One region of the Neorhizobium sp. DAR64872/K0K18 genome, then DNA from elsewhere that is predicted to be linked to it. Evidence: predicted binding sites of a transcription regulator. Region 1 holds the regulator's gene; each other region holds the start of a gene.
What was found. Region 1 encodes LexA, which represses DNA repair genes until DNA is damaged. Its sites were predicted from a motif close to TGTTCNNNNTGTGTTCNG; they were not measured.
Positions count from the first base shown of each region.

Region 1 (10,583 bases):
GTGTGAAGATTCGCAGCTTTGCAGAATGGGTAGTGTTCGTCGACGTCTGGACGAACACCGTCTCCGAGAGGTTCATCTCCTTGGCAATGGCCTGCATCGCGCCATCGTCGAGACCGTCTGCATCGAAGATTACCGCAAGCGGGTTGCCGGAAAGCTTAGCGTCCGTGAAAACGTCATAGATGCTATAGGGACGCGCCAATGCAAACTCCTCCTCATATACCGGGCGCAAAATTGCCCGACGGCGTCCCGTGGCGCAACCCCTGATCAACGTCACCGGCTAGTGATTTAATTAGCGACGTTTACGGTCGGGCGCGCTGGGCGCCTCGGGGAAGGCCGCGGTTCCACGGGAGGCGGCGCCCGAGGCCGAGCGTCACCGACAGGTGAACTGGTCGCCAGCAGCCCGTGAGAAAGGCAAGCCATCGCTGGGTCGCCTTTCTCAGTCCACGATATTCAGATGATCGGGAGCGCTTCGTGCTCGCGGGTCTCGGCATTGCCGATCAGTCGACCGAGCCGCTTTATGCCCTCGTCGATCATCTCGTCGTTGGCGCAGGAGAAGCTGATGCGCAGCGTGTTGGCATTGCTGCCGTCGGCGTAGAACGCCTTGCCGGGCACGAAGGCGACCTTTTCGGTTGCCAGCGACTTCGCCAGAAGCTCGGCACCGTCCATGCCCTCCGGAAGCGTCAGCCACACGAACATGCCGCCTTCGGGCTTTGTCCAGGTCGTTCCCTTCGGCATGTATTTCGCAAGTGCCGCCAGCATGGAATCGCGGCGACCGCTATAGACCCGCTTGATCTTGGCAACCTGTTCATCGAAACCGCGCGAAGCGACATGCTCGACGGCGATCTGGTTGATCGTCGAAGAGTGCAGGTCGGCCGCCTGCTTCAACAGCACCAGTTTGCGGATGACCGGCATCGCTCCGATCACGAAGCCGACCCGCAGACCGGGGGCCAGCGTCTTGGAAAAGCTGCCGCTGTAGATCGTGCGGGTCTTTTCGATACCGCCGCTGCGGGCAATATCGAGCGCGAGGATCGGCGAAACCGGTTCGCCATCGAAGCGCAGGTTCTGGTATGCGGCATCTTCGAGAATCGCGATATCGAGTTCGTCGGCGAGTGCCAGAAGCTTTTCGCGGCCTGCGAGATCGATCGTCTCGCCGGTCGGATTGGAGAAGTCGGCAGACAGATAGGCAAACTTCACCGAGCCACCGGCTTTCGACGCCGTCTCGCGATAGGCTTCCGGCGTGCGGTTGCCGTTGACCGAGAGCTGATCGTAGGTCGGCTCATAGGCGTTGAATGCGGAGAGCGCACCTAGATATGTCGGCCATGTCACCAGCGCCGTATCGTTCGGCGACAGAAACAGTTTGCCGAGGTAATCGAGCGCCTGCTGGGAGCCTGACGTGATGAAAACGTTGTCGGCGGTACAGTCGATGCCGATCTTGGCGACATCGGCGACGATCCAGTCGCGTAGCGGCTTGTAGCCTTCGCTGACCGAATACTGCAGCGCCGAGTTCACCTGAGCGCCTGAGAAGATATCCGCATAGGCCTTCTGGAATTCCTCGGCCGGAAACAGTGCCGGATCCGGAATGCCGCCGGCGAACGAAATGATGTCCGGCTGCTCCAGCAGCTTCAGCAATTCGCGGATCTCGGAGGCTTTCATGCGGCTGGAGCGCGTCGCGAAAATATGGTCCCAATCAAGCACGGGCGTTTCCTTTTATTTCAATATTCTTGGCTTCGGTTTACATAAGTTCCGACAGGTCAACAATACTGACCTATCGGTTTTTGGTACGGTGTGATCACGAATTGTAAAACGCAAAAGCCCGCGCAAGTGGCGCGGGCTCTCGAATATTTTGCCTCAGTCGACCGGAATGATCAGGCCTTGAGGATCGAGCGGCCCGCGTAGGCAGCCTGAGGACCCAGCATTTCCTCGATGCGGATGAGCTGGTTGTACTTGGCCAGACGATCCGAGCGCGACAGCGAACCGGTCTTAATCTGTCCGCAGTTGGTGGCAACTGCGAGATCGGCAATTGTCGAGTCTTCCGTCTCACCCGAACGGTGCGACATGACGGCCGTGTAGCTTGCCTTGTGCGCTGTTTCGACAGCATCGAGCGTTTCGGTGAGCGAGCCGATCTGGTTGACCTTGACGAGGATCGAGTTGGCTGTGCCCTGACGGATCCCATCGCGCAGACGGGCCGAGTTGGTCACGAACAGGTCGTCGCCGACGAGCTGAACCTTGGAACCGATCTTGTCGGTGAGATACTTCCAGCCGGCCCAGTCGTCTTCCGACATGCCGTCTTCGATCGAGATGATCGGGTACTTGCCGGCAAGTTCTGCCAGGTAATCCGCCATTGCTTCGGGCTCCAGCGAACGGCCTTCGCCTTCCAGCTCATACTTGCCGTTCTTGAAGAATTCGGTCGCTGCGCAATCGAGCGCCAGGTGGACGTCATCGCCCGGCCGGTAGCCGGCCTTTTCGACCGACTTCATGATGAAGTCGAGGGCTTCCGGCGCGCTCTTCAGGCCCGGCGCGAAACCGCCTTCGTCGCCGACATTGGTGTTGTGGCCCTGCGCTGCCAGTTCCTTCTTGAGGACGTGAAAGATTTCTGCACCCATGCGCACGGCATCCTTCAGCGTCTCAGCGCCGACGGGCATGATCATGAATTCCTGGAAATCGATCGGGTTGTCGGCGTGAGCGCCGCCATTGATGATGTTCATCATCGGGACCGGCAGAAGATGGGCGGAGGCGCCGCCGATATAGCGATAGAGCGGCAGGCCGGACGATTCGGCGGCGGCCTTGGCAACGGCAAGCGAAACGCCGAGAATGGCGTTTGCACCCAGGCGCGATTTGTTCGGGGTGCCGTCGAGCGCGATCAGGGTCTTGTCGATGTGGATCTGGCTTTCGGCATCGAAGCCGCCGATCGCGTCGAAGATCTCGGTGTTGACGGCTTCGACAGCCTTTTCGACGCCCTTGCCACCATAGCGCTTGCCACCATCGCGAAGTTCGACGGCTTCATGCGCGCCCGTGGAGGCGCCCGACGGAACGGCGGCGCGGCCCATCGAGCCGTCTTCCAGATAAACATCCACCTCGACGGTCGGATTGCCACGGCTGTCCAGAATTTCGCGAGCGATGATGTCGGTAATGGCGGTCAAGGGTCTCTCCTCGGTTGATGTGCGAGCCTGAATTCGCAGGCTCAGCGAACAGGCGTGTCATCGACATTGTGCGATCGTCGATGACACGCGGATTACAATCCAGTCAATTCGGCGGTTTTTCGACGCCGTCAGCCTTTTGCGATGGCGTCGAAGGCCAGCAGCTTTTCCAGAAGCCGCGGCATGTCCTTCAGGTGGACCATATTCGGACCGTCGGACGGTGCGTTGTCAGGGTCTTCGTGGGTCTCGATAAAGACGCCAGCAACGCCGACGGCGACGGCTGCCCGGGCAAGCGTTTCGACAAACTCGCGCTGGCCTCCGGAGGAGCCGCCCTGGCCGCCCGGCTGCTGCACGGAGTGGGTTGCGTCGAAGATGACAGGGCTTCCGAGAGCCGCCATGATCGGCAGCGAACGCATGTCGGAAACGAGAGTGTTGTAGCCGAACGACGCACCGCGCTCGCAGAGCATCACATTGGGATTGCCGCTTTCGAGGAACTTCGCCTGAACATTCTTCATGTCCCAGGGTGCCAGAAACTGCCCCTTCTTGACGTTGATCGCGCAACCCGTCTTTGCAGCCGCGACCAGCAAGTCGGTCTGGCGCGACAGGAAGGCGGGGATCTGCAGGATATCGATCGTGTCGGCCACGAGGCCGCACTGCTCTTCCGTGTGAATGTCGGTCAGAACAGGAAAGCCGTATTCCTTCTTGAGATCGGCAAAGATTGCCATCGCGTTGTCCAACCCGATGCCGCGCTTGCCGGAGATCGACGTGCGGTTCGCCTTGTCGAAGGAGGACTTGTAGACGAGGCCGATGTCGAGCTTCTTGCAGAGTTCGACAAGCGTACCCGCGATCATGAAGGCGTGATCACGGCTTTCCATCTGGCAGGGACCGGCAATCAGCGAGAGCTTTGCCGTGTTGGAAAAAACGACTTTCGAACTCCCCTCGCCCACGGACACTTCAGAATTGGCGGAGACTGTCATTTCACTATTCCTCGAAACCGAAAACCACACCTTGCCCCGGGGCTGCCGACACGATCACGCGGCCATCCCTGCGGATGAATGCGACGTCATTAGCAGCAAGGGTGATCTCTGTCACGGCGAGATCGGTGGTCTTGAAGATGATCCCGCGCGCAGCGAGGCGCGACGATAACAAGGGCTTCATCGAAGACCGGAACTCGTCGCTGAACGTGTCGTTGGATTGAATGCGGATGCTGGCATTGGCAGCTTCGATCCGCAGACCGTCTTTCCCTTGCTCGGGCTGAGTCTCGAACACGGTTTCGAAAAGCGGCAGAAACTCCAGCGGGTCATCTGCAGAAAAGACGATCTCTCGAAGGCCTGTAACGGCGTTTGCGTGCTCATCAAGACCACCGCGATCTGCCGGTAATGCTGCCATTCGCTGGCAGGAAAACAGCAAGATGTCATCGACCTCGGGAACTGCCGCGAACGCCAGACGGAATGAGACTTCGCTCTCCCCACCATCGGGCAACTGCATCGGGCGGGAGAATTGAAGCATCTCGCCCGCAGACATGTGCCCGTCCACAAAACGCATATGATCGGCCGCTGCATCCTGCGTCCCGATGACCACCGCCGATAGACCTTCCCTTTTCCGCTGGCCGCGGAAGCGGATGTCGCGATCGGTGAACACGTTGCCTCGTTTTGCCGCAAGCGAGGCTTGCCGACGGTTCACAATGGCCAGTGGCTCGAGGTACGAGCCATCCGCGAAGAATATGCAGGCATTGGCTGTGCCGAAAGGGTGAACACCTTCAGGTGCCACAGTAAAGCCGAGAGCGGTCAACCTCCCCCGCGCTGACGCCAGATCTGCAACGGGCAGAACCAAATGATCGACTGACTTGTTACCCACTTACACCCCCAAAGTCTTATTCCGCAGAACATTGGCTATCGCGGGAAACTCGGCAAGTGCTGCGCACGAACTGAATACGTGATCGAACGCTGAAATGAGACTATTCTTGAGCAAAAATTTGGGGCTTGCGGAACACAGATAGAACATATAGCGTCCGTTCTGCATTTGTTTCCAATTCTGAGGGTCCCGTCCATGCTGACACGCAAGCAACAGGAGTTACTTCTGTTCATCCACGAGCGGATGAAAGAATCAGGCGTGCCGCCGTCGTTTGACGAAATGAAGGACGCTCTCGACCTTGCATCGAAGTCCGGCATCCACAGGCTGATCACCGCGCTCGAGGAGCGTGGCTTTATTCGCCGTCTGCCGAACAGAGCACGCGCGCTCGAAGTGATCAAGCTGCCTGACGCCTATGTGGCGAACCTTCATCCGCGACGGGGATTTTCTCCCAGTGTCATCGAGGGAAGCCTCGGCAAAACGCAACCGGTCGTCGCTCAGAAGCCGGCGCCGGTCATGGCGGACAATCCGTTCTCGACAAACATCCCGGTCATGGGTCGAATCGCTGCCGGCGTGCCGATCTCCGCGATCCAGAACAACACCCATGACATCGCCGTTCCGATCGAGATGCTGGGTTCCGGCGATCATTACGCGCTCGAAGTGAAGGGCGATTCGATGATCGATGCCGGCATCCTCGATGGCGATACCGTCATCATCAAGAATACCAGCACCGCAAGTCCAGGCGATATCATCGTTGCCCTGGTCGATGAGGAAGAAGCGACCCTGAAGCGGTTTCGCCGCAAGGGTGCCTCGATCGCACTGGAAGCGGCAAACCCGGCTTACGAGACCCGCATCTTCCCCCCCGACCGGGTGAAGGTCCAGGGTAAGCTTGTCGGCCTTATTCGCCGCTATCATTAAGAACGGTGTCATCCCGGAGATGCGCAGCAACAGCCTCCGGGATGCCAAAGTCGAATTGTCGCGTTTGCCAGTCATAGAACCGGTGGACGGTCCACGGACGGCTTGAGGTCTGTGCGCTGTCTCGCATCGCCGCCGTAATCTTGATGTCTGGCGCTGTCGCGTTCGGAATAATGGTGATTTCCAGTGCGCCAGTCCGGCGCAACGTCCGCCCGCTGAGAAGCAAGGCGCCGGAGCGGCAAGTATCGAAGCGTGCGCCGGGCGAGACGATGATCCGACCGAAATCGCAGGCAAGACCGGTGTATCGGTTGTCTTCGACAGTGACGATCCGGATGTCCTGAGCAGTCTGCGCCGCGCACAGGATTTTCGGCAGACAGGCAAATCGTCCGGGCGTGAATGCTTGAAGAAAGCCCCTGACATATTCGATTTCCCGGCGCGTCAAATCCGGTCGCGAATGTGGTCTAGGGCGTTTGTCATCGCTTTTCGCAAGGCTGGCACCTCGCGCTGGTTCCGAAGAGGCAAGAACCGGCAAGGCGAGCGGTTGTTCTCCGGTCTCAAGCACCAGCGCTCGCCGCCATTGATCGAAGATAAATCCCGCCGGTCGGGTTCGATTGAGGGTGATCTTGTCATCCTTGATCACGCCGACCGATGCGCCGTCTTCGGATATGACGATATCAGGCCTCGGCGCCGAGCCTGAGCGGACCGCAAAGAGCAAAGCCACCGCCATGAACAGCGCGCCTGTCAGCCTCAGCGGCGTGCGCAGCAGCGTCAGAAGCAGAAAGCCTGCCGTCGCCAGCGGCAGGAAAAGCGGGTTCTGCCGGCCGATGGCAATATCGCCGCCCCATGCGGCGACGATCTCGGCAATGCGAATGACGATCCGCAGCCCCTCGCCCATGATGAACAGAAAGGGAGCATCCAGCCCGAACGGCATCAGCAACATGCCAACAAGCCCTGCCGGCATCACCACGAAGGAAATGATCGGCATGGCCGCGAGATTGGCCGCGAGGCCGTAGGTGGTCAGATGGTGGAAATGCTCGATCGAATAGATCGACGTCGACGTACTGCCGATCAGCGACGTCACCACGATCCCGGCAATGAAATGGAACGTCGCCGCGACACCCGTTATCCACCGGTTGCTACCTTTTGTCTCCTCCTTACCTTTCGCGAAATATCGCGTCCAGAGGGCGAACCCTGCCACCAGTGCCGCGGTTGCCGCAAACGACATCTGGAAACTCGGACCCAAAATCTCCGACGGCGAGATGGCGAGGATGATGATTGCCGAAAGGGCGACGTTGCGAAGGCTGATGGAGGGTCGATCGACGAGCACGGCGACCAGCATCACCGCCATCATGATATAGGCCCGCTCGGCGGAAACCCCGAACCCGGAAATCAGGTAATAGTCGGTCGCCATGGCAAGCGCACCGAACGCGGCAAACTTCTTGATCGGATAGGCCTGCGCAAAGCCTGGAAACAGCGACAGGACGGAGCGGACGCCGACGAAGAAGATACCGGCTGCCAGCGCCATGTTCAGGCCTGAGATCGCGACGATATGGGCCAGCCCGGACAGACGAAGCGCCTCGGTCGTCTCACGGGAAATTGCACGGCGCTCGTCGGTCACGATTGCGGCAGCAAAAGCGCCCGCATCCCCCTTGACCGTATCGCGGATGCGATTGCCGATTGCGCTGCGAAGCGCAAAAAGCCCTCGCTGCATGTCCGACCATAACCCGGGTTGGTCATCGATCGCCGGTTGTACGCTAGGCGCGCCGTAAAAGAAGCCAACAGCCCCGATTTGATCGAAGTAGGAGGAGAAGGCGAAATCGTTCAATCCGGGAAGCGCCGGGCCAGAGGGTGGCGACAGACGGGCACGGCCGGAAACGCGCTCTCCGATGTCTGCAGGTTCGTGTTGGCTTCTGGCAAGAACCGAGACGCGCTGTGGCGGTCGTGAAAGCGAGGGCTCAGATGTCTGCTCGATCCTGAGGATATAGCGCCAGCGGCGCTGTGCATCGGCTTCGCGTCGTTCGACAATCCCGCTGATAGTCGTCGTGACGGGCGAATCGAGCACGACCGTCGAACACCGCCACGTTTCGAGCGCCGCCAGTGCAGAACCGGAGAGAAGCAGGCAGATTACAAGGTTGGCACGAGACAGTGGATGCGCGCGATACCGTGTCAGCCCTGCGGTCACCATCGAGATCGCAAGCATGGTTGCGAGAATGAATGGCGATGGCGTCCAAGGAAGTGCGAACCAGATCGCAGCGCCGGCACCCAGCAAGACAGGCAGGAAGAGGAACCCATGACCGTGGGAAACCTCCTCGCTCAACGACGTGCTCAGCCATTTGGAAACGGGCCGGTCTCTGATCACATATCCCAGGAAAACATCCTCGGAATGATGGTCGTTTCGACCATTATTCCGGACTTCCGCGGGCATTGTCTGCGATGCCGATTCGGGCGTCCAGAGTGCGATTGCGTGGGGTGTCGAAGCAAGCATCATCGGCTTGCTGCTGGCTGCTTCAAAAATCGCTCCGCCATTCGCCATGATGGTTTATCCCGCCGGCTCCGCTGCAGAGACGGTGATTGATAAACGCAACCTGCGCGTTTATATTCTCCTCGTCAACACATTCGCCAAGCTGCGGTTTTCCTTCACGTTACGGCCTCTTACACCATGAGGTTGGGCATCTTTTAAACGTGTCCTGCCTAAATTATTTTCGCGCTGCACAAAATGTTGCAGGAGCGCTTGGCATCACCTTTAGGATCATATAGCTAACTTGCGACGCTTAACTCTTATGGCGCTTTCTGGGCGCCATGCCGCCAACAGGTTGGAGGATCAGAATGACGGAACAAAGCGCAAATCTCGTACTTGGTGATAAGACAGTCGACCTCTCGGTGCGATCGGGCACGATTGGGCCGGATGTTATCGATATCGCAGCCCTGTACAAGCAAACCGGTGCCTTCACCTACGACCCCGGCTTCACGTCGACTGCATCCTGTGAATCCAAGATCACCTATATCGACGGCGACAAGGGTGTTCTCCTGCATCGCGGCTACCCGATCGAGCAGCTTGCTGAACAGGGTGACTTTCTGGAAACCTGCTATCTGCTTCTCTATGGAGAACTGCCGACGGCTGCCCAGAAGAAGGACTTCGATCATCGCGTAACCATGCACACCATGGTTCACGAGCAGATGAGCCGCTTCTTCACCGGCTTCCGCCGCGATGCGCATCCTATGGCCGTCATGTGCGGTTGCGTGGGCGCTCTCTCGGCCTTCTATCACGATTCCACCGACATCACCGATCCGCACCAGCGGATGGTTGCGTCGCTGCGCATGATCGCCAAGATGCCGACGCTCGCCGCCATGGCCTACAAGTACCATATCGGCCAGCCCTTCGTGTATCCGCAGAACGACCTGGATTACGCCTCCAACTTCCTGCGCATGTGCTTTGCCGTGCCGTGCGAAGAATACAAGGTGAACCCGGTCCTGTCGCGCGCCATGGATCGCATCTTCATCCTGCATGCGGATCACGAACAGAACGCGTCGACCTCGACGGTTCGCCTTGCAGGTTCCTCGGGTGCAAACCCGTTCGCCTGTATCGCTGCCGGCATTGCCTGCCTCTGGGGCCCCGCTCATGGCGGCGCCAACGAAGCAGCGCTCAACATGCTGACCGAGATCGGGACCGTCGACAAGATTCCGGAATACATCGCCCGTGCCAAGGACAAGAACGATCCGTTCCGTCTGATGGGCTTTGGTCACCGCGTCTACAAGAACTACGATCCGCGCGCCAAGATCATGCAGAAGACCACGCATGAAGTGCTGGCGGAACTCGGTCACAAGGACGATCCGCTTCTGCAGGTCGCCATGGAACTCGAGAAGATTGCTCTGACGGACCCCTACTTCATCGAGAAGAAGCTGTACCCGAACATCGACTTCTATTCGGGCATCACCTTGAAGGCGATGGGCTTCCCCACGACGATGTTCACCGTTCTGTTCGCGCTTGCGCGTACCGTCGGCTGGATCGCCCAGTGGGCCGAAATGATCGAAGATCCGCAGCAGCGTATCGGTCGTCCGCGCCAGCTCTATACCGGCGAAGCGCAGCGTGACTACACGCCCGTTTCGAAGCGCTAAGCGCTGTAATAGGCTTTGCGAATAGAAAAACCCGTTCAGCGATGAACGGGTTTTTTGTTGTCTAACAGTTCGAGTACCGCACCTGCTGCGGCCTCTCCAGGCGGAACAGGGACGTCCAGTCTCTGCCAGGCAAGTGCGAACCCGTCGAGCATCGCACGGCGCTCCGGCGTGTCGGCGGACAGACGTTCCGCCCAGCGGCTGAGGCTTCCGGGTCGCACGACCTCGTTGACATATTCGGGAACGACCGGGTAGTCGGCGATCAGGTTCGGAAGCGCGCCGGTCCAGATCTTGATGCGGCCGGCCAGAAGCTTGATCAGCCAGTCCGTTTTGTAGGCTGAGACAACAGGAACCGTCGCAAGCCCCAGTTCCAGGATAACCGTCCCTGAAGCCGCCAGCGCCACGTCCGCCTCTGCGAAGGCAGCCCATTTTCCGGCTGTATCCGTGGTAATCTCGACATGAACCTGCAGATCTGCGGCCATCTTCCGCACCAGTTCTTCCCGGCGCGGTACCGTCGGAAGCAGGAACCGGGTCTCACCATTGCGATCTGCAAACTCGCGCGCAGCC
Region 1 covers NZ_CP191446.1:1,472,946-1,483,528, reverse strand. The annotation lists gene ACQY1P_RS12615 (PhzF family phenazine biosynthesis protein) at 1-199, opposite strand, end outside; gene ACQY1P_RS12610 (aminotransferase class I/II-fold pyridoxal phosphate-dependent enzyme) at 451-1,695, opposite strand; gene eno (phosphopyruvate hydratase) at 1,866-3,140, opposite strand; gene kdsA (3-deoxy-8-phosphooctulonate synthase) at 3,269-4,114, opposite strand; gene ACQY1P_RS12595 (VOC family protein) at 4,119-4,994, opposite strand; gene lexA (transcriptional repressor LexA) at 5,187-5,906, shown strand; gene ACQY1P_RS12585 (ComEC/Rec2 family competence protein) at 5,887-8,436, opposite strand; gene gltA (citrate synthase) at 8,730-10,019, shown strand; gene lpxB (lipid-A-disaccharide synthase) at 10,055-10,583, opposite strand, start outside.

Region 2 (10,583 bases), 660 kb from region 1:
TTAAGCTGTCCCAGTTCAGGATGGCTCGCCATTCTTCGCTCGCTGCTTTTTGCGCTGCTTGACCAGCCTGTCCTTCTTGGACCTGATCCGCAGACCTCTAGCGAGATTGTAGATGACGCGAAGCGGCATGGTGATCGTGATCAGCTTGCCGAGGTTGCGGTTGCTGTTTTCCAGCCGTTCGGAAAGGACCTGGATCGCCGCGAACACGAAGTTGCTGTTGTCGATATCGGGGAAGTGGCGCGACAGCGCCTTGTAGGGATTGAAAGCTGTTCTTCCTGCCATTTCGAGCTTGTCGCTGTTGGCGAGCAGTTGCAGCACTGACTGTTCGAACGTCCAGTCGTGGATGTGGAACATCTGCCACTTGCGGCTGCGGCGTCCCGAAAAACCGCAAAGCACGACCTTCGCCTGCGGCACCTTTTCGCAGAGCCAGACCGAAAGGGCGAAGCCTGAACTGGCGGTATGGTCGCGCGGGTAGAAATCTTCGAGGTAGCTGCAAAGGTCGATGGCACCTGCTGCGACGCCGCCGAACTCGGCCGGTTCCGTCACCTGTTCCATCGTGGCGGCGCGCATGCTCATGACGCCGGTAAACCCGGGGCCCGGCAGCAGGGCCAGCACCTTGTCGAGAGCGTTGTCGTAGATCAGTTCGGACCCGACGCGGCTCGTGCGTGCCACCAGCAGCGAATTGCGCGTGAACGGCGTTTTCAGCACCTTGCTGACGTAGTTGAAAAAGACGAACAGCGTCGTTTCCGGATAGGCGGCGTGGATCTCGTTGAAGTTCTGCTCGTCACTGTTGGCGACAAGGACGATGTGGGAATAGCCGGCGAAAAACTGCTGCCAGTCTCCCTCGCTCAAAAGTCCGCTCGTCGTCGGTCTGTGCTGCGCCATCCCGGCAGAAAGTTCCGTCATTCGAAGCGTCCTCCATGCAGATGCGGGCAGAGCCGGACCGGTTGCGTGGCACCGAATGCCTCTGAAGTTTTCATGGTCTAGTCTCTAAAAGCGTTTCGTAGATTTCCGCCAGACTGTTGGCTTCCTTTTCGATAGCGAAGGCGACGCGAACATGCTCGCGACCGCTCCAGCCCTGCTGGCGGGCCAGTGCAGGGTTTTCGAAATAGGTGCGCAGCGCATCGCGAAGCGCCGTGTAATCGCCGGCCGGAACAACCGATCCGGTCTCGCCCTCGACGATCATTTCGGAATAGGCGCCGGCATCGCTTGCAACGACTGCGGTTCCCGATGCCATCGCCTCGAGCGGCGTCAGTCCGAAGCCTTCATTGCGGGACGGTGCCACATACAGAGACAGGCGACGGTACCAAGGCTTGATGTCGTCCACTTCGCCCATGAACAGGATGCGATCTGTCAGACCGCTCATGGCGACATCGGCTTTCAACGCATCGCCGAAAACCTTGTTGTCCGGCGTGACACGCCCGCAGACGACGCCCGTCCATTCGGGATAGGACGGCAACAGCTCGATCAGGGCACGCACGAAAAGGTCTGTACCCTTCTGATGCCGAACGCGCCCGAAGCAGCCGATCAGATGCTTGCCGAAACCATCTGCCGGGGAGGAAGGGTCGGATGGGCCGGAGGGACGGAAGAGATCGAGATCGACGCCGTGGTGCACCACCTTATAGGGCACTTTCAGGTATGAACCCGATCGTGCAGACGTCGCGACGACCGCATCCATCTTGCTGATCAGAAAACCCGTCCAGGCGGAATGGGTTCGTTGCGCGGCGGAGGTAAACAATAGCTTCAGCGGCATCCGCAGCACATCGCGCATGAAGAGGCCGGGCAGCATCTCGATATTGCGGCGGGCATGCCAGACACGGGCGCGCCGCCCTGATGGCGGTGACCACAGCGCGGCAAGGTCGGCATAGCGGATGTGGGGAAGGTGGGAGGGCAGGCCAGGTCCCAAGACCGCGATCTTCTGACCCTTTGCCCTTTGCACCGGAATCAGTTGGACGATCGTGGACGTCACGCCGGAGAGCCGCTTCTTGAAGTTCGGCGCGATCACTTCGATATCGGATATATCGACCACGGAGCCGGGAGCGATACCGCTGCCCATCTCCGTGGCGACTTCGCCAGACGTTTCCACGAGCGATCAGCCCCAGGAAATGGCAAGGATCTCGTAGGCCTTGGAGCCGCCGGGGGCGACGACTTCGATACTGTCACCCTTTTCCTTGCCGATCATGGCACGGGCGATGGGTGAAGAGATCGAGATGCGGCCAGCCTTCACGTCGGCTTCCTGATCGCCGACGATCTGATAGGTCTTTTCCTCTTCGGTATCTTCATCGATCAGCTTGACGGTTGCGCCGAACTTGATCGTGGAACCGGACATCTTGGAGAGGTCGATCACTTCGGCGCGGGCCGTAAAATCTTCCAGCTCGCCGATGCGGCCCTCATTGTGGCTCTGGGCTTCCTTGGCCGCGTGGTATTCGGCGTTTTCCGAAAGGTCACCATGGGCGCGCGCTTCCGCAATCGCTTCGATGATGCGGGGACGCTCCTCCTGCTGGCGCCAGCGCAGTTCTTCCTGCAACTGGGTAAACCCCTTTGGCGTCATCGGTACCTTTTCAACCATTTTCTTGTCCTTAAGGCGCATGTCCGCGGATGCCGCGGACACAAAAAGAAACAGGTTCCGGAGCGGTAACTTCGGAACCATCTGCAACATCTGAATTTAGGGCATCATAACAGAATTTCGACTGCTCCCGCTAGGAAAATCGAAATGGTGTCAGATGCGCCAGCTGGAGTTGAATGAATCAAACGTCCCTCGATTTGTCAACGGGTTGACGCAGTCATAAAGAACATATAGAGAACGCACTAATGAAGAAGTCGCTGAAAGAACGGTTGGCGATCCTGTCGGACGCTGCCAAGTACGACGCCTCCTGCGCCTCCAGCGGGACATCGAAGAGAGATTCGTCGGTATCCGGCGGATTGGGTTCGACCGAGGGGTCCGGCATCTGCCATGCCTATGCCCCGGATGGTCGCTGCATCTCCCTTCTGAAAATCCTTATGACGAATTTCTGCATCTACGATTGTGCCTATTGCATCAATCGTTCCTCCAGCAATGTCGAGCGCGCCCGGTTCACGCCTGAAGAGGTTATCTGGCTGACGCTGGAATTCTATCGGCGCAATTATATCGAGGGTCTGTTCCTGTCGTCGGGCATTATCCGCTCGTCCGATCACACGATGGGCGACATGGTACGGATCGCGCGGGAATTGCGGACCGTTCATAATTTTCGCGGCTACATCCATTTGAAGACGATCCCGGAAGCGTCGCAGCAGCTGATCGAGGAGGCGGGGCTTTATGCCGACCGTCTGTCGATCAACATCGAACTGCCGACCGATGCCGGGATCAGCCAGTTTGCGCCGGAAAAGCGGCCCGCCAATATTCGGCGCTCGATGGGCGATCTGCGCCTGAAGATCGAGGAAATGCGCGATCCGACGCTGCAGACCAAGCGTCGCAAGCGGTTCGCGCCTGCCGGCCAGAGCACGCAGATGATCGTCGGGGCAGACGGCGCCAACGACGCGACCATTCTTGGGACGAGCGCCAGACTTTATGGCAGCTACAGCCTGAAACGCGTCTATTACTCCGCCTTCAGTCCGATCCCGGACTCGTCGAAGACACTGCCGCTGATCAAGCCGCCGTTGATGCGCGAGCATCGGCTCTATCAGGCTGACTGGCTTTACCGGTTCTACGGGTTCGAGATCGGCGAGATTACGGCGTCCACGGAAAACGGCATGCTGGATCTGGACCTTGATCCGAAGCTTGCATGGGCGCTCGGCAACCGCGACAAGTTCCCGGTCGATGTGAACAGGGCGGACAAGGAGACGCTGCTGCGGGTGCCGGGTTTCGGGACCAAGACCGTCGGAGCGATCCTTTCGTCGCGGCGGTTTCGCAAGCTGCGTCTGGAGGATTTAAAGCGGCTGAGCGTGTCTCTGAAGAAGGTACAGCCCTTTATCACCTGCGAAGGGTGGACACCGCGCAAGCTTGCCGACCGGGCCGATCTGCGATCCATGTTCCAGCCAAAGCCGGAGCAGCTGTCGCTTCTATGATGTACCGAGTCTTGTTGCGGGGGAGAGGCGATCTGACCGAGTGGCGCGATGCTGCGCGTGCCTATCTCGCGGCCGGCATCGCACCTGATCGTGTCGAGTGGCGCACGATGGACGACACGGACGGATTGTTCGGGCTGGACGGCAACCAGTTGCCTGAGCCTGTCGACAAGCCGGTGACGCAGGGCGTTCCTCCGGCCTTTCTGAAGCTTGCCGGCTCGGTCATTTGCCATTCCGATCCGACGCGGTTCTCGCTTCTCTACCGGATGCTGTTTCGCATGGCGCACGGGCGCAATTTTCTGGGTATGGCGACCGATCCGGATGTGGTTGCGGCAAACCGGATGTCGAAGTCGATCGGCCGCGACTATCACAAGATGACCGCCTTCGTCCGTTTCAAGGAAATCCCACTGCCGGAGGGTGTTGCCGGACGCCGGCGCTTTGTGTCCTGGTTCGAGCCTGATCATTTTATCATCGACCGTGTGGCCCCGTTTTTCCAGCGTCGTTTCAACGACATGGACTGGCTGATCGTGACGCCCAGGGGTTCGGCGTCCTGGGATGGCGAGACCCTGCGGACCAGCGATGAGCCCGCCGAAAAGCCAGACCTTCGCGACGACACGGACGATCTGTGGCGGACGTACTATGCCAATATCTTCAACCCCGCGCGGCTGAAGGTGAAGATGATGATGTCGGAAATGCCGAAGAAGTACTGGAAGAACCTGCCCGAGGCAGAGCTTATTCCGGGCATGATCGCCAGCGCCGAGGCAAGTGTGATCGAGATGGGACGCAAGGCGGCGAGCGAACCCCTGGCGTTCCACCATCGCATCCAGGAAGCCGCAGCACGGGTGCCAATGCCAGAAGGGCCGACCGCCGGTACAATCGAGGCCTTGCGGGAGGAAGCACGTCGCTGCACCCGCTGCGACCTCCATTGCATGGCGACCCAGACGGTTTTCGGCGAGGGGCCTGTCAATGCCAAGGTGATGATCGTCGGCGAGCAGCCGGGCGATCAGGAGGATCTGGCCGGGCGCCCCTTCGTCGGGCCCGCGGGCAAAGTGTTCAACGAGGCGGTGAGCGCGGCCGGGATCGACCGGACGCAATTCTACATCACCAATGCGGTGAAGCATTTCAAATACGAGCCACGCGGCAAGCGGCGCATTCACCAGAAGCCAAATATGGGCGAGGTGCAGCAGTGTCGCTGGTGGCTCGTCCAAGAACTCGATCTGGTGCAGCCGAAGCTGGTCGTCGCGATGGGTGCGACCGCGCTGTTTTCACTCACCGAGATGCGCCACAAGCTGGAGGACGTCCGGGGCAGGCCGATTGCCATGCAGAACGGTCGGACGCTGTTTGTCACCGTGCATCCGTCCTACCTGCTTCGCATTCCCGATCTGGGGCGAAAGGCGGAGGAGGTGGCGCGGTTCAAAGAGGATATCGTGGCGATCGGACGCCTGGCTTCGTAAGCGAAGCATCAAGTTCATTGGTAGGCCCAGGTTTCAATTGACTTCGTCTTGAAATGAAAGCTGTATTCGGCGGGGTCTCTCAAGACTATAGCTGGGGAATATGTCGAATACAGACGTTGCGGTCACGCCGCCATTCAAGACGCAACCTTTCGGATCCACACTTCGTTGCGAATATTCGCTGATGGAGGCGGTCGGGTATATCATACTCTGGGTGATCATCAGTGTGTTGACACTTGGGATCGGTGCGTTCTTCGCCGTTTACTACTTCTACAAGAGCATCATCAACAAGACTTACCTGATCGGCCGGGACGGCCAGCGGATCGCGCGGCTCGAGTGCGAACTCAATCTGGCGGAGATGATCGGTCACATCCTCATCTGGATCCTGATCTCCATCGTGACGCTCGGGATCGGTCTTGTGTTCTACGTCTTCCGCACCTTGCGGCTCTGCTTCAACAAGACGAGGCTCGTCTATATCTGAGCGCGTTCAGTGTCCCGAGCCGATCGCGCTTTCGTCGAAATGGGCGCGGGCGTAGATCGTGCGGGCGGTCGCTGCGAGGATAAGCAGGACCAGTGAGGCGACGAGGCAGCAGCTGGCAAAACCCGTCGAGAAGGATTGCCGGGCGGCCTCCAGCCAGACCGGACCTTCGCCTGCCTGCAGAGCGGTGCCACTGAGCCCGCGTGCCGTCTCGACGGCGCCGCCGATGGTCGCCCTGACCGTCGCTGCCTGGGCCGGGTCGAGGCCGGTCACATCCGCGCCATCCATTAGAATGCGATAGACCAGTGTCCCGAAGCTGCCGAGAAGGGCGACACCGAGGGCGCCGCCAAATTCGGCGCTGGTTTCGGAAATCGCCGAGGCCGAGCCGGAGCGTTCCGGCGGCGCGGTGCCAACGATCAGGCCAGTCGTCGTCAAAACGACGGGCACAAAGCCGATGGCGATGATCATGGTCGAGCCGAGGACGCCGTAAAGGCTCTCGGAATAGGCAGCGATCGACATGGACAACATGCCGGCCGCGTTGATGACGAGACCGATGAGGACGGTGTTGACCGGGCCGAACCGGTTGGTGAAACGATAGGCCTGCAGCGACATGACCGTGAAGACGATCGATGAGGGGATCGACCAGAGGGCGGCTTCGAGCGGCGACAGGCCGAGCACGAACTGCAGGAAGAGGTTCTGGTAGAGAAACACCCCGAAGACGAAGAACATGCCCGCGAGATTGACGAGAAGCGAGGCGGTGAAGGCGGGGATGGCGAACAGTTTGAGGTCGATCAGAGGCTGCGTCAGGCGCTTCTGACGGCGGATGAACAGGTAGCCGAACGCAACGCCGACCGCGATCGGGATCAGATGCTGGCTCTGGAACCCATCTGCCGCCATGTGCTTGAAGCCGTAGATCACCGGCAGCACGGTCGCGAGCGACAGGACGACGCTGACGAGATCGAGCTTGGCACTTTCCGGGCTCTTGTATTCCGGCAATAGGAACGGGGCGACGACCAGAAGCACCAGCATGATCGGAATGTTGATGAGAAACACCGAGCCCCAGTGAAAATACTGCAGGAGAAAGCCGCCGAGGAGCGGGCCAATTAGTCCGCCCAGTGCGAAAGCTGTTCCCCAGATGCCGATCGCCCGGTTTCGCTCGGCTTCGTTCTTGAAGAGGTTGACGATCAGCGACAGGGTCGAGGGCGCGATCGTCGCGCCGGCAATGCCGAGAAGCGCACGGGCGGCGATGAGTTGCTGCGCTGTCGATGAGAAGGCGGCAAGTGCCGAGGCGATCCCGAAGGCGAATGCGCCGATCAGCAGCACGCGGCGGCGGCCGATCCGGTCTCCGAGCGTGCCCATGGTGACGAGAAAACCGGCGACCATGAAGCCGTAGATGTCGTTGATCCAGAGCAGTTCGGACGCGGACGGATCGAGATCCACGACGATCGCGGGGACGGCGAGAAACAGGATGGACAAGTCCATCGAGTAGATCAGGCAGGCGATCGACAGGACGCAGGCACCGATCCATTCCCGGCGACCGGCAGGCTCGTGGCCCGGATGTTGCGACGGCGTCTGCATCGTTCCTCTCCCAGATATCGGCTTGCGGATTTACCGCACGTCTCAGGATCGGGCAACCGCGGGGGCCAGCAAAGAAAACGGGCGCCTGAAGCGCCCGTTGGAGAGTGTTATGCGAAGTAGCTTTGCAGCGTACGCACTTCGAGATTGCCGGCCTTCAGCGCCTTGATCGCCATCGCAGCGGATTCGGCACCTGATATCGTCGTGTAATACGGCACCTTCTGCATCAACGTTGCACGGCGCAGCGATTTCGAGTCCGAGATCGCCTTGTTTGAATCCGTCGTGTTGATGACGAGCTGGACCTGACGGTTGCGGATGGCGTCCTCGATATGCGGGCGTCCTTCCAGGACCTTGTTGATCTTGGTCGACTCGATGCCGTTTTCGGCGAGGAAGCGGGCGGTACCGCCGGTGGCGATGACCTTGAAGCCTATTTCCTTCAGCATGCGGATGGCCGGCAGCACGCGTGGCTTGTCGTCGTCGCGGACCGACACGAAGACCGCACCGTCGCGGGGCAGTTCGACGCTTGCACCGAGCTGGCTCTTGGCAAAGGCAAGTGCGAAGTCCGTATCGAGCCCCATCACTTCGCCGGTCGAACGCATTTCCGGTCCGAGCAGGATGTCGACGCCGGGGAAGCGGGCAAACGGGAAGACCGCTTCCTTGACCGCGATATGCTTCAGGTTGCGCGGATCGGGCTTGGTGCCGTAGGCCGCAAAGATCGCGTCGAGCTTTTCGCCGGCCATGGCACGGGCGGCGATCTTCGCGATCGGCGCGCCGATGGTCTTGGCCACGAAGGGCACGGTGCGCGAGGCACGCGGGTTGACTTCGAGCACGTAGACGGTGCCGTCCTTGATGGCGAACTGGACGTTCATCAGGCCGACGACGTTGAGCGCCTTGGCCATCGACGTTGCCTGGCGTTCCAGTTCGTCGATCATCTCGTTTGAGAGCGTGCGCGGTGGCAGCGAGCAGGCGCTGTCACCCGAATGGATACCGGCTTCCTCGATATGCTCCATGATACCGGCGACATAGACGTCGGTGCCGTCGCAGAGGCAGTCGACATCGACTTCGATGGCGTTGGACAGGTAGCTGTCGAACAGAAGCGGGTTCTTGCCGAGCAGGGTGTTGATCTGGCCGGTCTTGTCGTTCGGATAGCGCTGCTTGATGTCTTCAGGCACCAGTTCCGGCACCGTATCGAGGAGGTAGCTCTGCAGCTGGCTTTCCGAATGCAGGATCTGCATGGCGCGGCCGCCCAGAACGTAGGATGGGCGAACGACCAGCGGGAACCCGATTTCCGACGCCACGAGGCGGGCCTGCTCGACCGAGTAGGCAATGCCGTTGTTCGGCTGCGTCAGGTCAAGCTTCATCAGCAGCTTCTGGAAGCGGTCGCGGTCTTCGGCCAGGTCGATCATGTCGGGCGCCGTGCCGAGGATCGGGATGCCGTTCTTTTCGAGCGCCTCGGCAAGCTTCAGAGGCGTCTGGCCGCCGAACTGCACGATCACGCCGACGACTTCGCCCTTCTCCTGTTCCGCGCGGAGAATCTCGATGACGTCTTCTGCGGTCAGCGGCTCGAAATAGAGGCGGTCGGACGTGTCGTAGTCGGTCGATACGGTTTCCGGGTTGCAGTTGATCATGATCGCTTCGTAGCCGGCATCCTTCAGGGCGAAGGCGGCGTGGCAGCAGCAATAGTCGAACTCGATGCCCTGGCCGATGCGGTTCGGACCGCCGCCGAGGATGACGACCTTCTTGGCGGTCGAGACTTCGGCTTCGGAGCGAAGTTCACCGACGAACGGTGTCTCGTAGGTCGAGTACATGTAGGCGGTCGGCGAGGCGAATTCGGCAGCGCAGGTATCGATGCGCTTGAAGACGGGCCGCACGTTGAGCGCGTTGCGCAGTTCCGCGACTTCCTTCGGGCGCTTCTTGGTCAGGCTGGCAAGGCGGGCGTCGGAGAAGCCCATGGCCTTCAGCATGCGCAGGTTCTCGGCATCGGCAGGCAGGCCGTGTTCGCGAACGCGGGCTTCCATGTCGACGATCGCCTTGAACTGGGCGATGAACCACGGATCGATCTTGCAGGCTTCATGCACTTCGGCTTCGGAGAGACCAAGACGGAGAGCCTGGGCGACCTGGCGCAGACGATCCGGCGTCGGCGTGCCGATGGCGGCGCGGATGGCGTTCTTGGAGCCTTCGCCCTCTTCCATGCCGGGAATCTCGATCTCGTCGAGACCGGTCAGGCCGGTTTCGAGACCGCGGAGCGCCTTCTGCAGCGATTCGGCAAAGGTACGGCCGATCGCCATGACTTCACCAACCGACTTCATGGCAGTGGTCAGGACCGGCGAGGCGCCCGGGAATTTCTCGAAGGCAAAGCGCGGGATCTTGGTGACGACGTAATCGATCGACGGTTCGAACGAGGCAGGCGTTGCGCCGCCGGTGATGTCGTTGTCGAGTTCGTCGAGCGTGTAGCCGACGGCAAGCTTGGCCGCGACCTTGGCAATCGGGAAGCCGGTGGCCTTGGAGGCGAGCGCCGACGAACGCGATACGCGCGGGTTCATTTCGATGACGACAAGACGGCCATCGGCCGGATTGACCGCGAACTGGACGTTGGAGCCGCCGGTCTCGACACCGATCTCGCGCAGGACCGCGATCGATGCGTTGCGCATGATCTGGTATTCTTTGTCCGTCAGCGTTAGGGCCGGCGCGACGGTGATCGAGTCGCCGGTGTGGACGCCCATCGGGTCGATGTTTTCGATCGAGCAGATGATGATGCAGTTATCCGCGGTGTCGCGGACCACTTCCATCTCGTATTCCTTCCAGCCGAGCACCGATTCCTCGATCAGCACTTCGGTGGTTGGCGAGGCATCGAGGCCGCCGCCGATGATCTCGAAGAATTCCGAGCGATTGTAGGCAATGCCGCCGCCGGTGCCGCCCATGGTAAAGGACGGGCGGATGATGGCGGGCAGGCCGACCACGTCGATCGCCTGTGCTGCAATCGCCATGGCATGGCTGATATAGCGCTGCTTGCGGTCGGTCTCGCCAAGGTTCCACTG
Region 2 covers NZ_CP191446.1:2,136,133-2,146,715, reverse strand. The annotation lists gene ACQY1P_RS16000 (3-deoxy-manno-octulosonate cytidylyltransferase) at 16-906, opposite strand; gene ACQY1P_RS15995 (glycosyltransferase family 4 protein) at 977-2,029, opposite strand; gene greA (transcription elongation factor GreA) at 2,093-2,569, opposite strand; gene ACQY1P_RS15985 (putative DNA modification/repair radical SAM protein) at 2,812-4,044, shown strand; gene ACQY1P_RS15980 (UdgX family uracil-DNA binding protein) at 4,044-5,495, shown strand; gene ACQY1P_RS15975 (DUF6693 family protein) at 5,596-5,973, shown strand; gene ACQY1P_RS15970 (MFS transporter) at 5,980-7,548, opposite strand; gene carB (carbamoyl-phosphate synthase large subunit) at 7,656-10,583, opposite strand, start outside.
Region 2: ACQY1P_RS15985 (putative DNA modification/repair radical SAM protein) is a predicted target of LexA. The motif match lies at 2,789-2,806, and genes of this name have one in related genera.

Region 3 (10,583 bases), 750 kb from region 1:
TGCCATTTCGACGCTGATGACCCGTACCCACGGCGACTTCCACCTCGGCCAGATCCTGGTGGCAGAAGGCGACGCCTATATCATCGACTTCGAGGGCGAACCTGCCCGCGATCTCGAGGAACGTCGTGCAAAGTCCAACCCGCTGCGCGACGTGGCTGGCCTCCTGCGGTCGCTCAGCTATCTCGCAGCCTCGGCCGATCTCGATCGGGAGGTCGTCAGCGAAGTGGACGACGCCCGTCATCCGGAGCTCGTCAGCCGCTTCATCGACAAGGCGGAACCGGCATTCCTGCAGGCCTATTTCGATGCTGTGGAAAAGTCCGACTCGCTCAACATCCCGCACGAGAAGCGGTCGAAAATACTCGACCTCTTCCTGCTGGAAAAAGCCGCCTACGAGATCGCCTACGAAGTGCGCAGCCGGCCGAAGTGGCTGCCCCTGCCGCTCGCAGGTTTTGCGACCATCGCGGCGCGACTTCTCGACACCGACAGCAATTCCACCCCTGATGCACCCAAGGGAGAGACAGAGTGATGCGATACGAGCGCACGGACCTCATCATCGGAACCGTTGAGGAGGGCCTCCAGGCCCTCGTCGACGGCCGTCATGGCGATCCCTTTTCCATTCTCGGCCGCCATCAGTACGGCGACCTCACCGTGGTGCGGGTGCTGCTTCCCGGGGCGCTTTCGGTTGAGGTCGTCGAGCGCGATACGGCCAAGGTCGTCGCGGAGCTGGACAGCATCCACCCCGGCGGTCTGTTTGCCGGCGTGACCAATTCGACTGCGCCCTATTTCCTGCGCATCGAATGGCCGGAAGCAATCCAGGAAACCGAGGATTCCTATTCCTTTCCGCCACTGCTCGGCGATCTCGATCTGCACCTGATCGGCCAGGGCACCCATTACGATCTCGGCCGTACGCTGGGCGCGATCCCGATGGAAGTGGACGGGGTTTCCGGCGTGCGTTTTGCCGTCTGGGCACCGAACGCCACTCGTCTCTCGGTCGTGGGCGACTTCAACGCCTGGGACGGTCGCCGGCATCCGATGCGGCTTCGGCCACAGGCCGGCGTCTGGGAACTGTTTGTTCCTCGGCTGACCCATGGCGAGCGCTACAAGTTCGAAATTCTCGACGCTCACGGCAATATGCTGGCGCAGAAGGCCGACCCGATCGCACGGGCCTCGGAAGCAGCACCGTCGACTGCCTCCGTCATCGCTTCGTCCAAACCGTTCCGCTGGACCGATGGCGACTGGATGGCGGCACAGGCCAGGGACCGTGCCCGCGAAGGCGCGATGTCCGTCTATGAGGTGCATCTCGGTTCATGGGTTCGAATTGCCGAAGAGGGCAACCGGACGCTTGACTGGGTGGAACTCAGCCAGCGCCTCGTGCCCTATGTCAAGAAGCTCGGCTTTACCCATATCGAGATGTTGCCGATCATGGAGCATCCGTTCGGCGGATCATGGGGCTACCAGCCGCTCGGCCTGTTTGCGCCGACCGGACGCTACGGCACGCCTGAAGACTTCGCCTATTTCATCGATCGCTGCCATGCGGCCGGTATCGGCGTCATCCTCGACTGGGTGCCAGCGCATTTCCCGACTGACGTCTGGGGTCTGGCGCAGTTCGACGGAACGGCGCTCTACGAACATGCCGATCCGCGCGAAGGTTTCCACAAGGACTGGAACACGCTGATCTACAATCTCGGCCGCAACGAGGTGAAGGGCTTCCTGATCGCGTCAGCGCTGGAATGGCTTGACCACTTCCATATCGATGCGCTGCGCGTCGATGCTGTCGCCTCCATGCTCTACCGCGACTACAGCCGCGAGCAGGGAGAGTGGATCCCCAACAAGTATGGCGGACGTGAAAACCTCGAATCCGTCGAGTTCTTCAAGCACCTGAACAGCATCATCCATGAGCGCTGCCCGCATGCCTTTACGGTGGCCGAGGAATTGACCGCCTGGCCGGGTGTGACCGAAAGCGTCGAGCAGGGCGGGCTGGGCTTCGACTTCAAGTGGAACATGGGCTGGATGCACGATACGCTCCATTACATGGAGGAAGATCCGGTCTATCGCAAATACCAGCACGGAAGCCTGACCTTCGGCATGGTCTATGCCTATTCCGAACGCTTCATGCTGCCGCTGTCCCATGACGAAGTGGTGCATGGCAAGGGCTCGCTGTTTGGCAAGATGCCGGGCGACCACTGGCAGAAGATGGCCAATCTGCGCGCCTATTACGGTTTCATGTGGGGCCATCCAGGCAAGAAGCTGATGTTCATGGGCGGCGAAGTCGCTCAGGTGACCGAGTGGAACCACGACGCGTCCGTTGTCTGGGATCTCTTGGATAGCCCTCAGCATGCGGGCATGCAGCGCTTGATCGCCGATCTCAACGCGATCTACTCGGCCGAGCCGGCGCTTCAGTATGGCGATGTTCATCCTGAAGGTTTCGAGTGGGCCGTCTCCGACGATGCGGAAAACTCCGTCACCGCGATGCTGCGCCTGTCGCAGGATCGGCAGTCGGCGATCCTCGTCGCTTCCAACATGACGCCTGTGCCGCGGCATGGCTACCGGATCGGCGTGCCGTTCGAGGGGCGCTGGGAAGTGGTGCTGAATACCGATGCCGCGATCTACGGCGGCACGAATTTCGGCCAGACCGAAGCCTGGACGGAAAACCAGTCGGCGCATGGCAAGACAGCGTCCGTCGCTCTCGACATCCCGCCGCTGGCGACGGTGTATCTGCGGTGGCGGGGTTAAATCCCCGGCATCACCCGGATTGAGCGCTTCCAAAAGATGAAACGGCTGACGGGACCTAGTCCCGCCAGCCGTCTCGATAGACGACCTTGTCCACGCCGGCAAATCGCCCGACCCGCTGCAGCTCGGCATCGAGCTTGACCAGCCTGCCCGCGGATGCCCGGACGCCCTTTTCCAGCCACAGCCGCCTGACATCCAGCACACCCGTTTTGCGCTCCGCCTTCATGTCGATGCGACCGATCATGCGGTCGCCTTCCAGAAGCGGAAAGACGTAATAGCCGTATTGCCGCTTCGGCTCGGGCACAAAGACCTCTATGCGGTAGAAGAAATCGAACAGCCGCACCGCCCGGTCACGGTTGCGCAGTAGCGGATCGAACGGGCTGAGCACCCTCACCCGTGCCGGCGGTTCTGGAATATCGCCGAGGTTTTGGGGAAAGCCTGAGAACGCGAAGGAAGCGCGCGGGCGGCTGTCGTCGGCGGTTTCGATCAGGACTTCGACGAGTTCATCGCGATGGGCTTTCACCCAGTCCCTCGCCTCTTCCGGCGTGACGATATCCCAGAAGGCAGCGAGTTCTCCCGATGTGGCAAAGCCAAGCTTTTCCATCGCGCTGCGGCAGGCCCAATCGATGAAGTCCTCGTGGCTGACATCCGGTTCGTGATGGTGGGCGGCAATAACGCGCTCGGTCAGATCGTAGATCTTCTGGAAATTCACCCGGCCTGCAATCGAAAGCTTGCCGGTGTGCCAGTAATATTCGAGCGCCGTCTTGTTCGGGTGCCAGTTCCACCAGCCGCCGGATTTGTGATCCTCCATCTTCATGTCGCGCGACATGATCGCGCCGTTTTCCGAAATGTGCCGGAACGTGTCCTCGAAGGCGGAATCGAAACTCTCGCCATGCCATTTGCGCCAGCGGTCGGCCAGGATCGGTTCGCGGCGGCGGAAGCGATGCTTCCAGTAGCGGAACAGACGCGCCGGAATGATCGAGGCGTCGTGGGTCCAGTGCTCGAACAGCTCGCCGTCTTTTTCCAGAAGCGATGTCAGATGCTCTCGCCGATAGGTCTGGTTGCGCGAAAACAGGATCATGTGATGGGCGCGCTCGACGGTGGCGATACTATCCACCTGCACGAAGCCCAGATCATCGATCAGTTGCAGAAGACCGGCCTTGTTGAGCGCACGGGTCGGCGGTGCGGAAAGCTGCTGCCGTTCGATGAAAATCCGTCTTGCGCGGGCATTGTCGATCAGAATCGCCATGGCAACGAGACTAGGGCGACAGTGGACCGGATGCAATGTTCACTTTTCATTCCGCCTTCCCGCTCTGCTCCCGCCGCGATATAGACCGTTCAGCAACCGAGGACCGGCATTGGACATCCATTTCGACAAGGCCGAAGCCCGCTTCGACGGGCGTGTCACGCTGCATCCGCTGACGGTGCGGCTGACCGAGCGCCGCATCGGCGTGATCGGCCTCAACGGCTCCGGCAAGACAACGTTTGCGCGGATGATCAACGGACTTGTCTCTCCCGCGAGCGGCAATGTCGTCGTCAACGGCTTCGATACGAAGGCCGACACCGACCGCGCCCGCGCGCAGGTTGGTTTCATCTTCCAGAACCCGCAAAACCAGATCATCCTGCCGATCCTGAAGGAAGACATCGCGCTGGGCCTGACGTCGCGCAAGCTTTCGAAAGGCGAAATCGAGGCCCGCACGACGGCGATCCTCAAGCGCTTCGGCATCGGACATCTTGCCGACCGTCGCTCGCACGAGCTTTCCGGCGGCGAGTTGCAGCTCGCGGCCTTCGCCTCGGTTCTGGTGACGGAACCGGACATTCTGATCATGGACGAGCCGACCAACCAGCTGGACCTGAAGAACCGCAACCTGGTGGCCCGCACGATCAGCGAGCTCCCCGAAAACGTCATCGTGCTGACCCACGATCTAGATCTCATTGCGGGTTTCGATCGGGTTCTGCTGTTCGACAACGGCCGGCTTGCCGGCGACGGAACGGCTTCCGAGACCATCGCCCGTTACCGCGAGCTTGCGGCATGAAGACACTTTACGTGGACGGCAGCGGCTTTCTGCACCGGCTTTCGGCCCGCGCGAAGCTTGTGCTGCTGGCTGCCGCAAGCCTTGCTCTGTTCCTGATCCAGTCGCCGTTAGTGCTTGGCGTCGGTGCGGTCGCCAGCGGCCTGCTTTTCGCTTCGCTGCGAATCGGATGGCGGCAATCCTGGCTGCGGCTTCGGGTTCTTGTCCTCACCATCGCAGCCGTTGCGCTGTTCACGCTGGTTTTCAACAGCCCTGTCGAGGCCGTCAGCGTGTTTTTCCGGCTTTCGGCGCTGGCGCTTCTTGCGTCCGCGGTGACGGCCACGACTACTACCGGCGATTTTATTACGGAAGTGACATTTGCGGCTTTGCCGCTTGAAAAGCTCGGGCTTGTAAAAGCTGCGGATATCGGCCTGTCGATCGGCCTTGTGCTGCGCTTCATTCCGGAAATCCTGCTGCGTCACCAGGCCATCCGCGATGCCCATATCGCGCGAGGGTTGCGCCCTCGAACCCTCTCCATCATCGTCCCGCTGATCATCCTCACATTGAAGAATGCCGACGAGATTGCCAGCGCAATTGACGCCCGGGCAATCCGTGCGCAGAAGTGATACAGATTCAGTCGTCAAGGAATAGCTATTTGCCTACTCGTGATCTCGTTCTGGCCGCCCTGTTTGCCGCTATCATCATCGTGCTGGGACTGGTGCCGCCGGTCATGCTCGGTTTCATTCCCGTCCCCATCACGGCGCAATCGCTCGGCGTGATGCTGGCCGGCGTCGTGCTCGGCGCCAAGCGCGGCACGATCGCGGTCCTCCTGGTACTGGTGCTTGCAGCGATCGGTCTGCCGGTTCTGTCCGGCGGCCGCGGCGGCCTTGCCGTCTTCATGGCGCCGACGACCGGTTATCTGATCGGCTGGGTGTTTGCCGCGATGGTAACCGGCTATCTGTCGCAGATCATGGTGGGTCGCGACCAGGCAGGGCTGGTGCAGGGTGTGAACTTCTTTATCGCAGCCCTGATGGGCGGCGTGATCGTGCTTTACGGGATCGGCATCACCTATCTGGCGCTGATCACCGGCATGGGCTTCGTCAAAGCGTTTCTCGGCTCGCTCGCTTTCATTCCGGGCGACGTCCTGAAGGCTGTGATTGCGGCGCTCGCCGGTCGGGCCGTGATGGCAGGCTATCCGCTGCTGCCGCAGCGCGCGTAAGCAGTCAGTCGAGGAACTGATACAGCCAGTCGCGCAGGTCTTCGGGCAGCGCGGCCGGCGTCCGGGTTTCCGGATCGCATGCGGACCAGACGATTTCGGCTTCGGCCACCTCATCGCTGCCGCGCGTGAAGCGGACGATAAAGCCTGCGGACTTGCCGCCGATCTTGCTCACTCCGACATGGGTATGGACGAGATCGCCGAGCTTCAGCGGCATGTGATAGGTGCAGGAGATCTTGCCGACCGCAAAGAACGGGTCATCCGTTGCCGGCTTGCGGCGGTGCCAGAATTCCGTGACCGCCTGTTCCGCAAGGCCGATATAGGCAGCGCGAAACATTTCGCCGTTAAGATCCACATCGCGATAGGCAACGCGAAAATCATGGGTCTTGCCGATATCCTTCGCCATTCCTGCCCGCACTCCAAAAAACGCCTAATGCGCCTACTTCACGGCAAATCCGGTGAAGAGCAAGGGGTATGCGCTTGAAAACATCGCCGTTCTGCGCCATGTCCGAGCTCAACATACCTCACGAGGCCGCCCAATGACCACGCGCCTTTACGAAAACTCCATATTTCTCGAGCATGCGACGCCGGAAGGCCATCCTGAACGGGCAGACCGGCTGCGTTCGCTCAACATCGCGCTCGAACACCCCAATTTCGACAAGCTCGACCGCAAACAGGCACCACAGGCCAACGAAGACACGGTGCTTCTGGCGCATCCGGAAGAACACCTGCGTTGGGTGATGCGCAAGATCCCCGAGGAAGACACGATCCTGCAGATCGAGGCCGATACGCATGTGGGGCCGAAGAGCCTGCAGGCGGCGCTGACCGGCATCGGCGGCGCGATCGCGGCCGTCGACGACGTGATGACCGGCAAGGTGGACAACGCATTCGTTGCCTCGCGTCCGCCGGGACATCACGCGGAAAAGACCAAGGCGATGGGCTTTTGCCTGTTCAACAACATCGCCATCGCCGCCCGCCATGCGCAGCAGACCTATGGCGTCGAACGTGTCGCGATCGTCGACTGGGACGTGCATCACGGCAACGGCACGCAGGACATCTTCTGGGACGATCCGTCCGTTTTGTTTTGCTCGACGCACCAGATGCCGCTTTATCCCGGCACAGGCGCCAGAGACGAGACGGGCACGAAGAACACGATCGTCAACGCGCCGCTTTCGGCCAATGACGGCAGCGACCATTTTCGCGATGCCTTCAAGAGCCGCGTCCTGCCGGCGCTCGAAAACTTCCGCCCGGATCTTGTGCTGATCTCGGCAGGCTTCGATGCGCATCACCGCGATCCGCTGGCGCAGATCAATCTGGTCGGCGACGATTTCGACTGGGCGACCGGCCGGTTGATGGAAATTGCGGGGAAATACGCCGGCAACCGGGTCGTCAGCCTGCTCGAGGGTGGCTATGATCTGGAAGGGCTGGCGGAATCGGCCGGCCTGCATATCTGCAGACTGATGAGAGGATGAAGGACATGACCGAAGCCCCAGGCGAGCCGAACGCTCCGATCGACGTCACTGGTTATTCCTTCGAAAAGGCCGTTGCCGAGCTGGAAAGCATCGTAGCGCGGTTGGAACGCGGCGACGTGGCGCTTGACGAATCCATCGCCATCTACGAGCGCGGCGAAGCGCTGAAGAAGCATTGCGAAAAGCTGCTCAACGCTGCCGAAAGCCGGATCGAAAAGATCCGCCTCGACCGCAGCGGCAAGCCGCAGGGCGTGGAGCCGCTCGACGGCGAGTGAGGCCTTCACTCGCATGAAGCCCTGAGTTGCATCTCGACTGAAATCCCGACCTGCGCTATAGTCTCCCCATGGAAAAGGACCAGGTCATCGCCAAGCTTCGGGAGCACGAGGCCGAACTGCGCGCCGCAGGCGCGGAGCAGATGTCGATATTTGGCTCGGTAGCGCGTGGCGAGGCGACGGACGAGTCAGATCTTGATGTTCTGGTGACGTTTTCAGAGCCGGTCATACAGTCTGGCTGGGGGTATTTTACGGCCGTCGAAGAGCTACGTGCCCTGATCGTTGGCATTACTGGTGTAAGGAGCGTTGACATAGTTCCCGAACCGTTGCGCCGGAAACGTTTCAGCCGGAGCGTGGAGAGGGATAGGGCGATTGCCTACTAAGCGTCCTCTGATCCGTTTCCGAGACATTGTCGAGAACGGTCAATCCATTCTCGAATATACACACGGTATGGATTTCGACGCGTACTCTGTCAGCAAGATTACACGGGATGCGTCTGAGCGATGTCTAGCACGAATTTCCGAAGCCTCTTTCAAGCTTGGCTCGACGGCAGAAGAAATCTTTCCAAGCCACAACTGGGGCGCCATCAGGGGTTTTGGAAACATGCTCCGGCATGAATACGATGATATTCTTGATGAAACCACTTGGGCAATTGTCACACGGCACCTCCCGCCCCTCCTTTTCGAACTCGAAACCTTCCTCGCGCGCTACCCGGAAGATCAGGAAACGCTGTAGGAAGGCCGACATCATTCTTCCCGGGCATCGATCCCATCCGGATGATGCATCTGCCTGCGATGCGGTTGAAACGCTGATCATGCCTTGGTCCTCCGACATCGTACCTGATGACGACCAGGAGTTCGTGCCGTTGGCGACAACCTCCCTTCCCCGAGTCCCTCCCCTTGCCCGTCAGCTGAAATCGATTAAAACCGCGGCAAGGTTGTCTCCGTGGACAACTTGAAAAAGCCGGTTTCATCCTCATGTTGGGGTGATAGTTGCTTTTGAGAACAAAAGAAGAGAAAGCCAGCCTCCGTGACACCCCTGCCCGAGACGCCGCTGCTCGACACCGTCAAGCTTCCCGCCGACCTTCGCAAGATCGATGACCGCGACCTGCCGAAGCTTGCCCGCGAATTGCGTGACGAGATGATCGACGCCGTCTCCAGGACCGGCGGACATCTGGGTGCCGGCCTCGGCGTCACGGAACTGACGATCGCCATCCACAAGGTGTTCAATACGCCTGACGATCGGCTGATCTTCGATGTGGGCCACCAGTGCTACCCGCACAAGATCCTCACCGGTCGCCGCGACCGCATCCGCACGCTGCGCCAGGAGGACGGTCTTTCGGGCTTCACGCGCCGGGCGGAAAGCGAATACGATCCGTTCGGTGCAGCGCATTCCTCGACCTCGATTTCGGCCGGCCTCGGCATGGCAGTGGGTTCGGATCTCGCCGGTTCGAAGCGCAATGTGATTGCCGTGATCGGTGACGGCGCGATGTCGGCCGGCATGGCCTATGAGGCGATGAACAATGCGGGTGCGCTCGACGCGCGGCTGATCGTCATCCTCAACGACAACGACATGTCGATCGCGCCGCCGACCGGCGCCATGAGCGCCTATCTCGCTCGCCTTGCTTCCGGCCGCACCTATATGGGCATGCGCGAAGTGGGCAAGAAGCTGACCGGCTATCTTGGCAAGAACATCGACCGGGCGATCACCCGTGCCGTCGAACACGCCCGCGGTTATGTGACCGGCGGCACGATGTTCGAGGAGATGGGTTTCTATCATATCGGCCCGATCGACGGTCATTCCTTCGAGCATCTTTTGCCGGTGCTGCGCAATGTGCGCGACAATGCCCGGGGTCCCGTCCTGATCCATGTCGTGACGCAGAAGGGCAAGGGTTATCCGCCTGCCGAAGCTGCGGCCGACAAGTATCACGGCGTCAACAAGTTCGACGTGATCACCGGCGCGCAGGCCAAGGCCAAGCCGAATGCGCCGTCCTATACCAGCGTGTTCGGCGACGCACTCGTCCAGGAAGCCGGTTTCGACAACAAGATCGTCGGCGTGACTGCCGCGATGCCAAACGGTACGGGGCTCGACAAGCTGCAGCTTGCCTTTCCGAACCGCACGTTCGATGTGGGGATTGCCGAGCAGCATGCCGTGACCTTTGCGGCCGGACTTGCGACGGAAGGCTTCAAGCCGTTCTGCGCGCTCTATTCCACCTTCCTGCAGCGCGGTTACGACCAGGTTGTCCACGACGTGGCGATCCAGGGTCTGCCGGTGCGCTTCCCGATCGACCGCGCCGGTTTCGTCGGTGCTGACGGGCCGACCCATGCCGGTTCGTTCGACACGACCTTCCTCGCCACGCTTCCCGGAATGGTCGTGATGGCCGCAAGCGACGAGGCTGAGCTGAAGCATATGGTGCGCACCGCCGCAGCCTATGACGAAGGCCCGATCTCGTTCCGCTATCCGCGCGGCGAAGGCGTCGGCATCGAGCTGCCGGAACGCGGCCAGATCCTGGAAATCGGCAAAGGCCGCGTCGTCAAGCAGGGTTCGAAAGTGGCGCTTCTGTCGTTCGGCACGCGCCTCAAGGACTGTCTGCTGGCGTCGGAAGATCTCGATGCCGCCGGTCTGTCGACAACGGTGGCCGATGCCAGGTTTGCCAAGCCGCTCGACCACGACCTGATCCGCCAGCTTGCCCGCCATCACGAAGTGCTTGTCACCATCGAGGAAGGCGCCGTCGGCGGCTTCGGCAGCCATGTGCTGCAATTCCTCAGCACCGAAGGCCTGCTCGATCAAGGTGTGAAGGTTCGCTCGCTTGTCCTGCCCGATGTGTGGATGGAACAGGCAAGCCCCGACGTGATGTACGCCAAAGCCGGCCTCGACCGCGCCG
Region 3 covers NZ_CP191446.1:719,461-730,043, reverse strand. The annotation lists gene treS (maltose alpha-D-glucosyltransferase) at 1-526, shown strand, start outside; gene glgB (1,4-alpha-glucan branching protein GlgB) at 526-2,733, shown strand; gene ACQY1P_RS08860 (winged helix-turn-helix domain-containing protein) at 2,789-3,979, opposite strand; gene ACQY1P_RS08855 (energy-coupling factor ABC transporter ATP-binding protein) at 4,089-4,766, shown strand; gene ACQY1P_RS08850 (CbiQ family ECF transporter T component) at 4,763-5,368, shown strand; gene ACQY1P_RS08845 (biotin transporter BioY) at 5,398-5,961, shown strand; gene ACQY1P_RS08840 (acyl-CoA thioesterase) at 5,966-6,364, opposite strand; gene ACQY1P_RS08835 (histone deacetylase family protein) at 6,498-7,430, shown strand; gene ACQY1P_RS08830 (exodeoxyribonuclease VII small subunit) at 7,436-7,702, shown strand; gene ACQY1P_RS08825 (nucleotidyltransferase family protein) at 7,771-8,082, shown strand; gene ACQY1P_RS08820 (HepT-like ribonuclease domain-containing protein) at 8,150-8,434, shown strand; gene dxs (1-deoxy-D-xylulose-5-phosphate synthase) at 8,729-10,583, shown strand, end outside.
Region 3: ACQY1P_RS08855 (energy-coupling factor ABC transporter ATP-binding protein) is a predicted target of LexA. The motif match lies at 4,016-4,033, and genes of this name have one in related genera.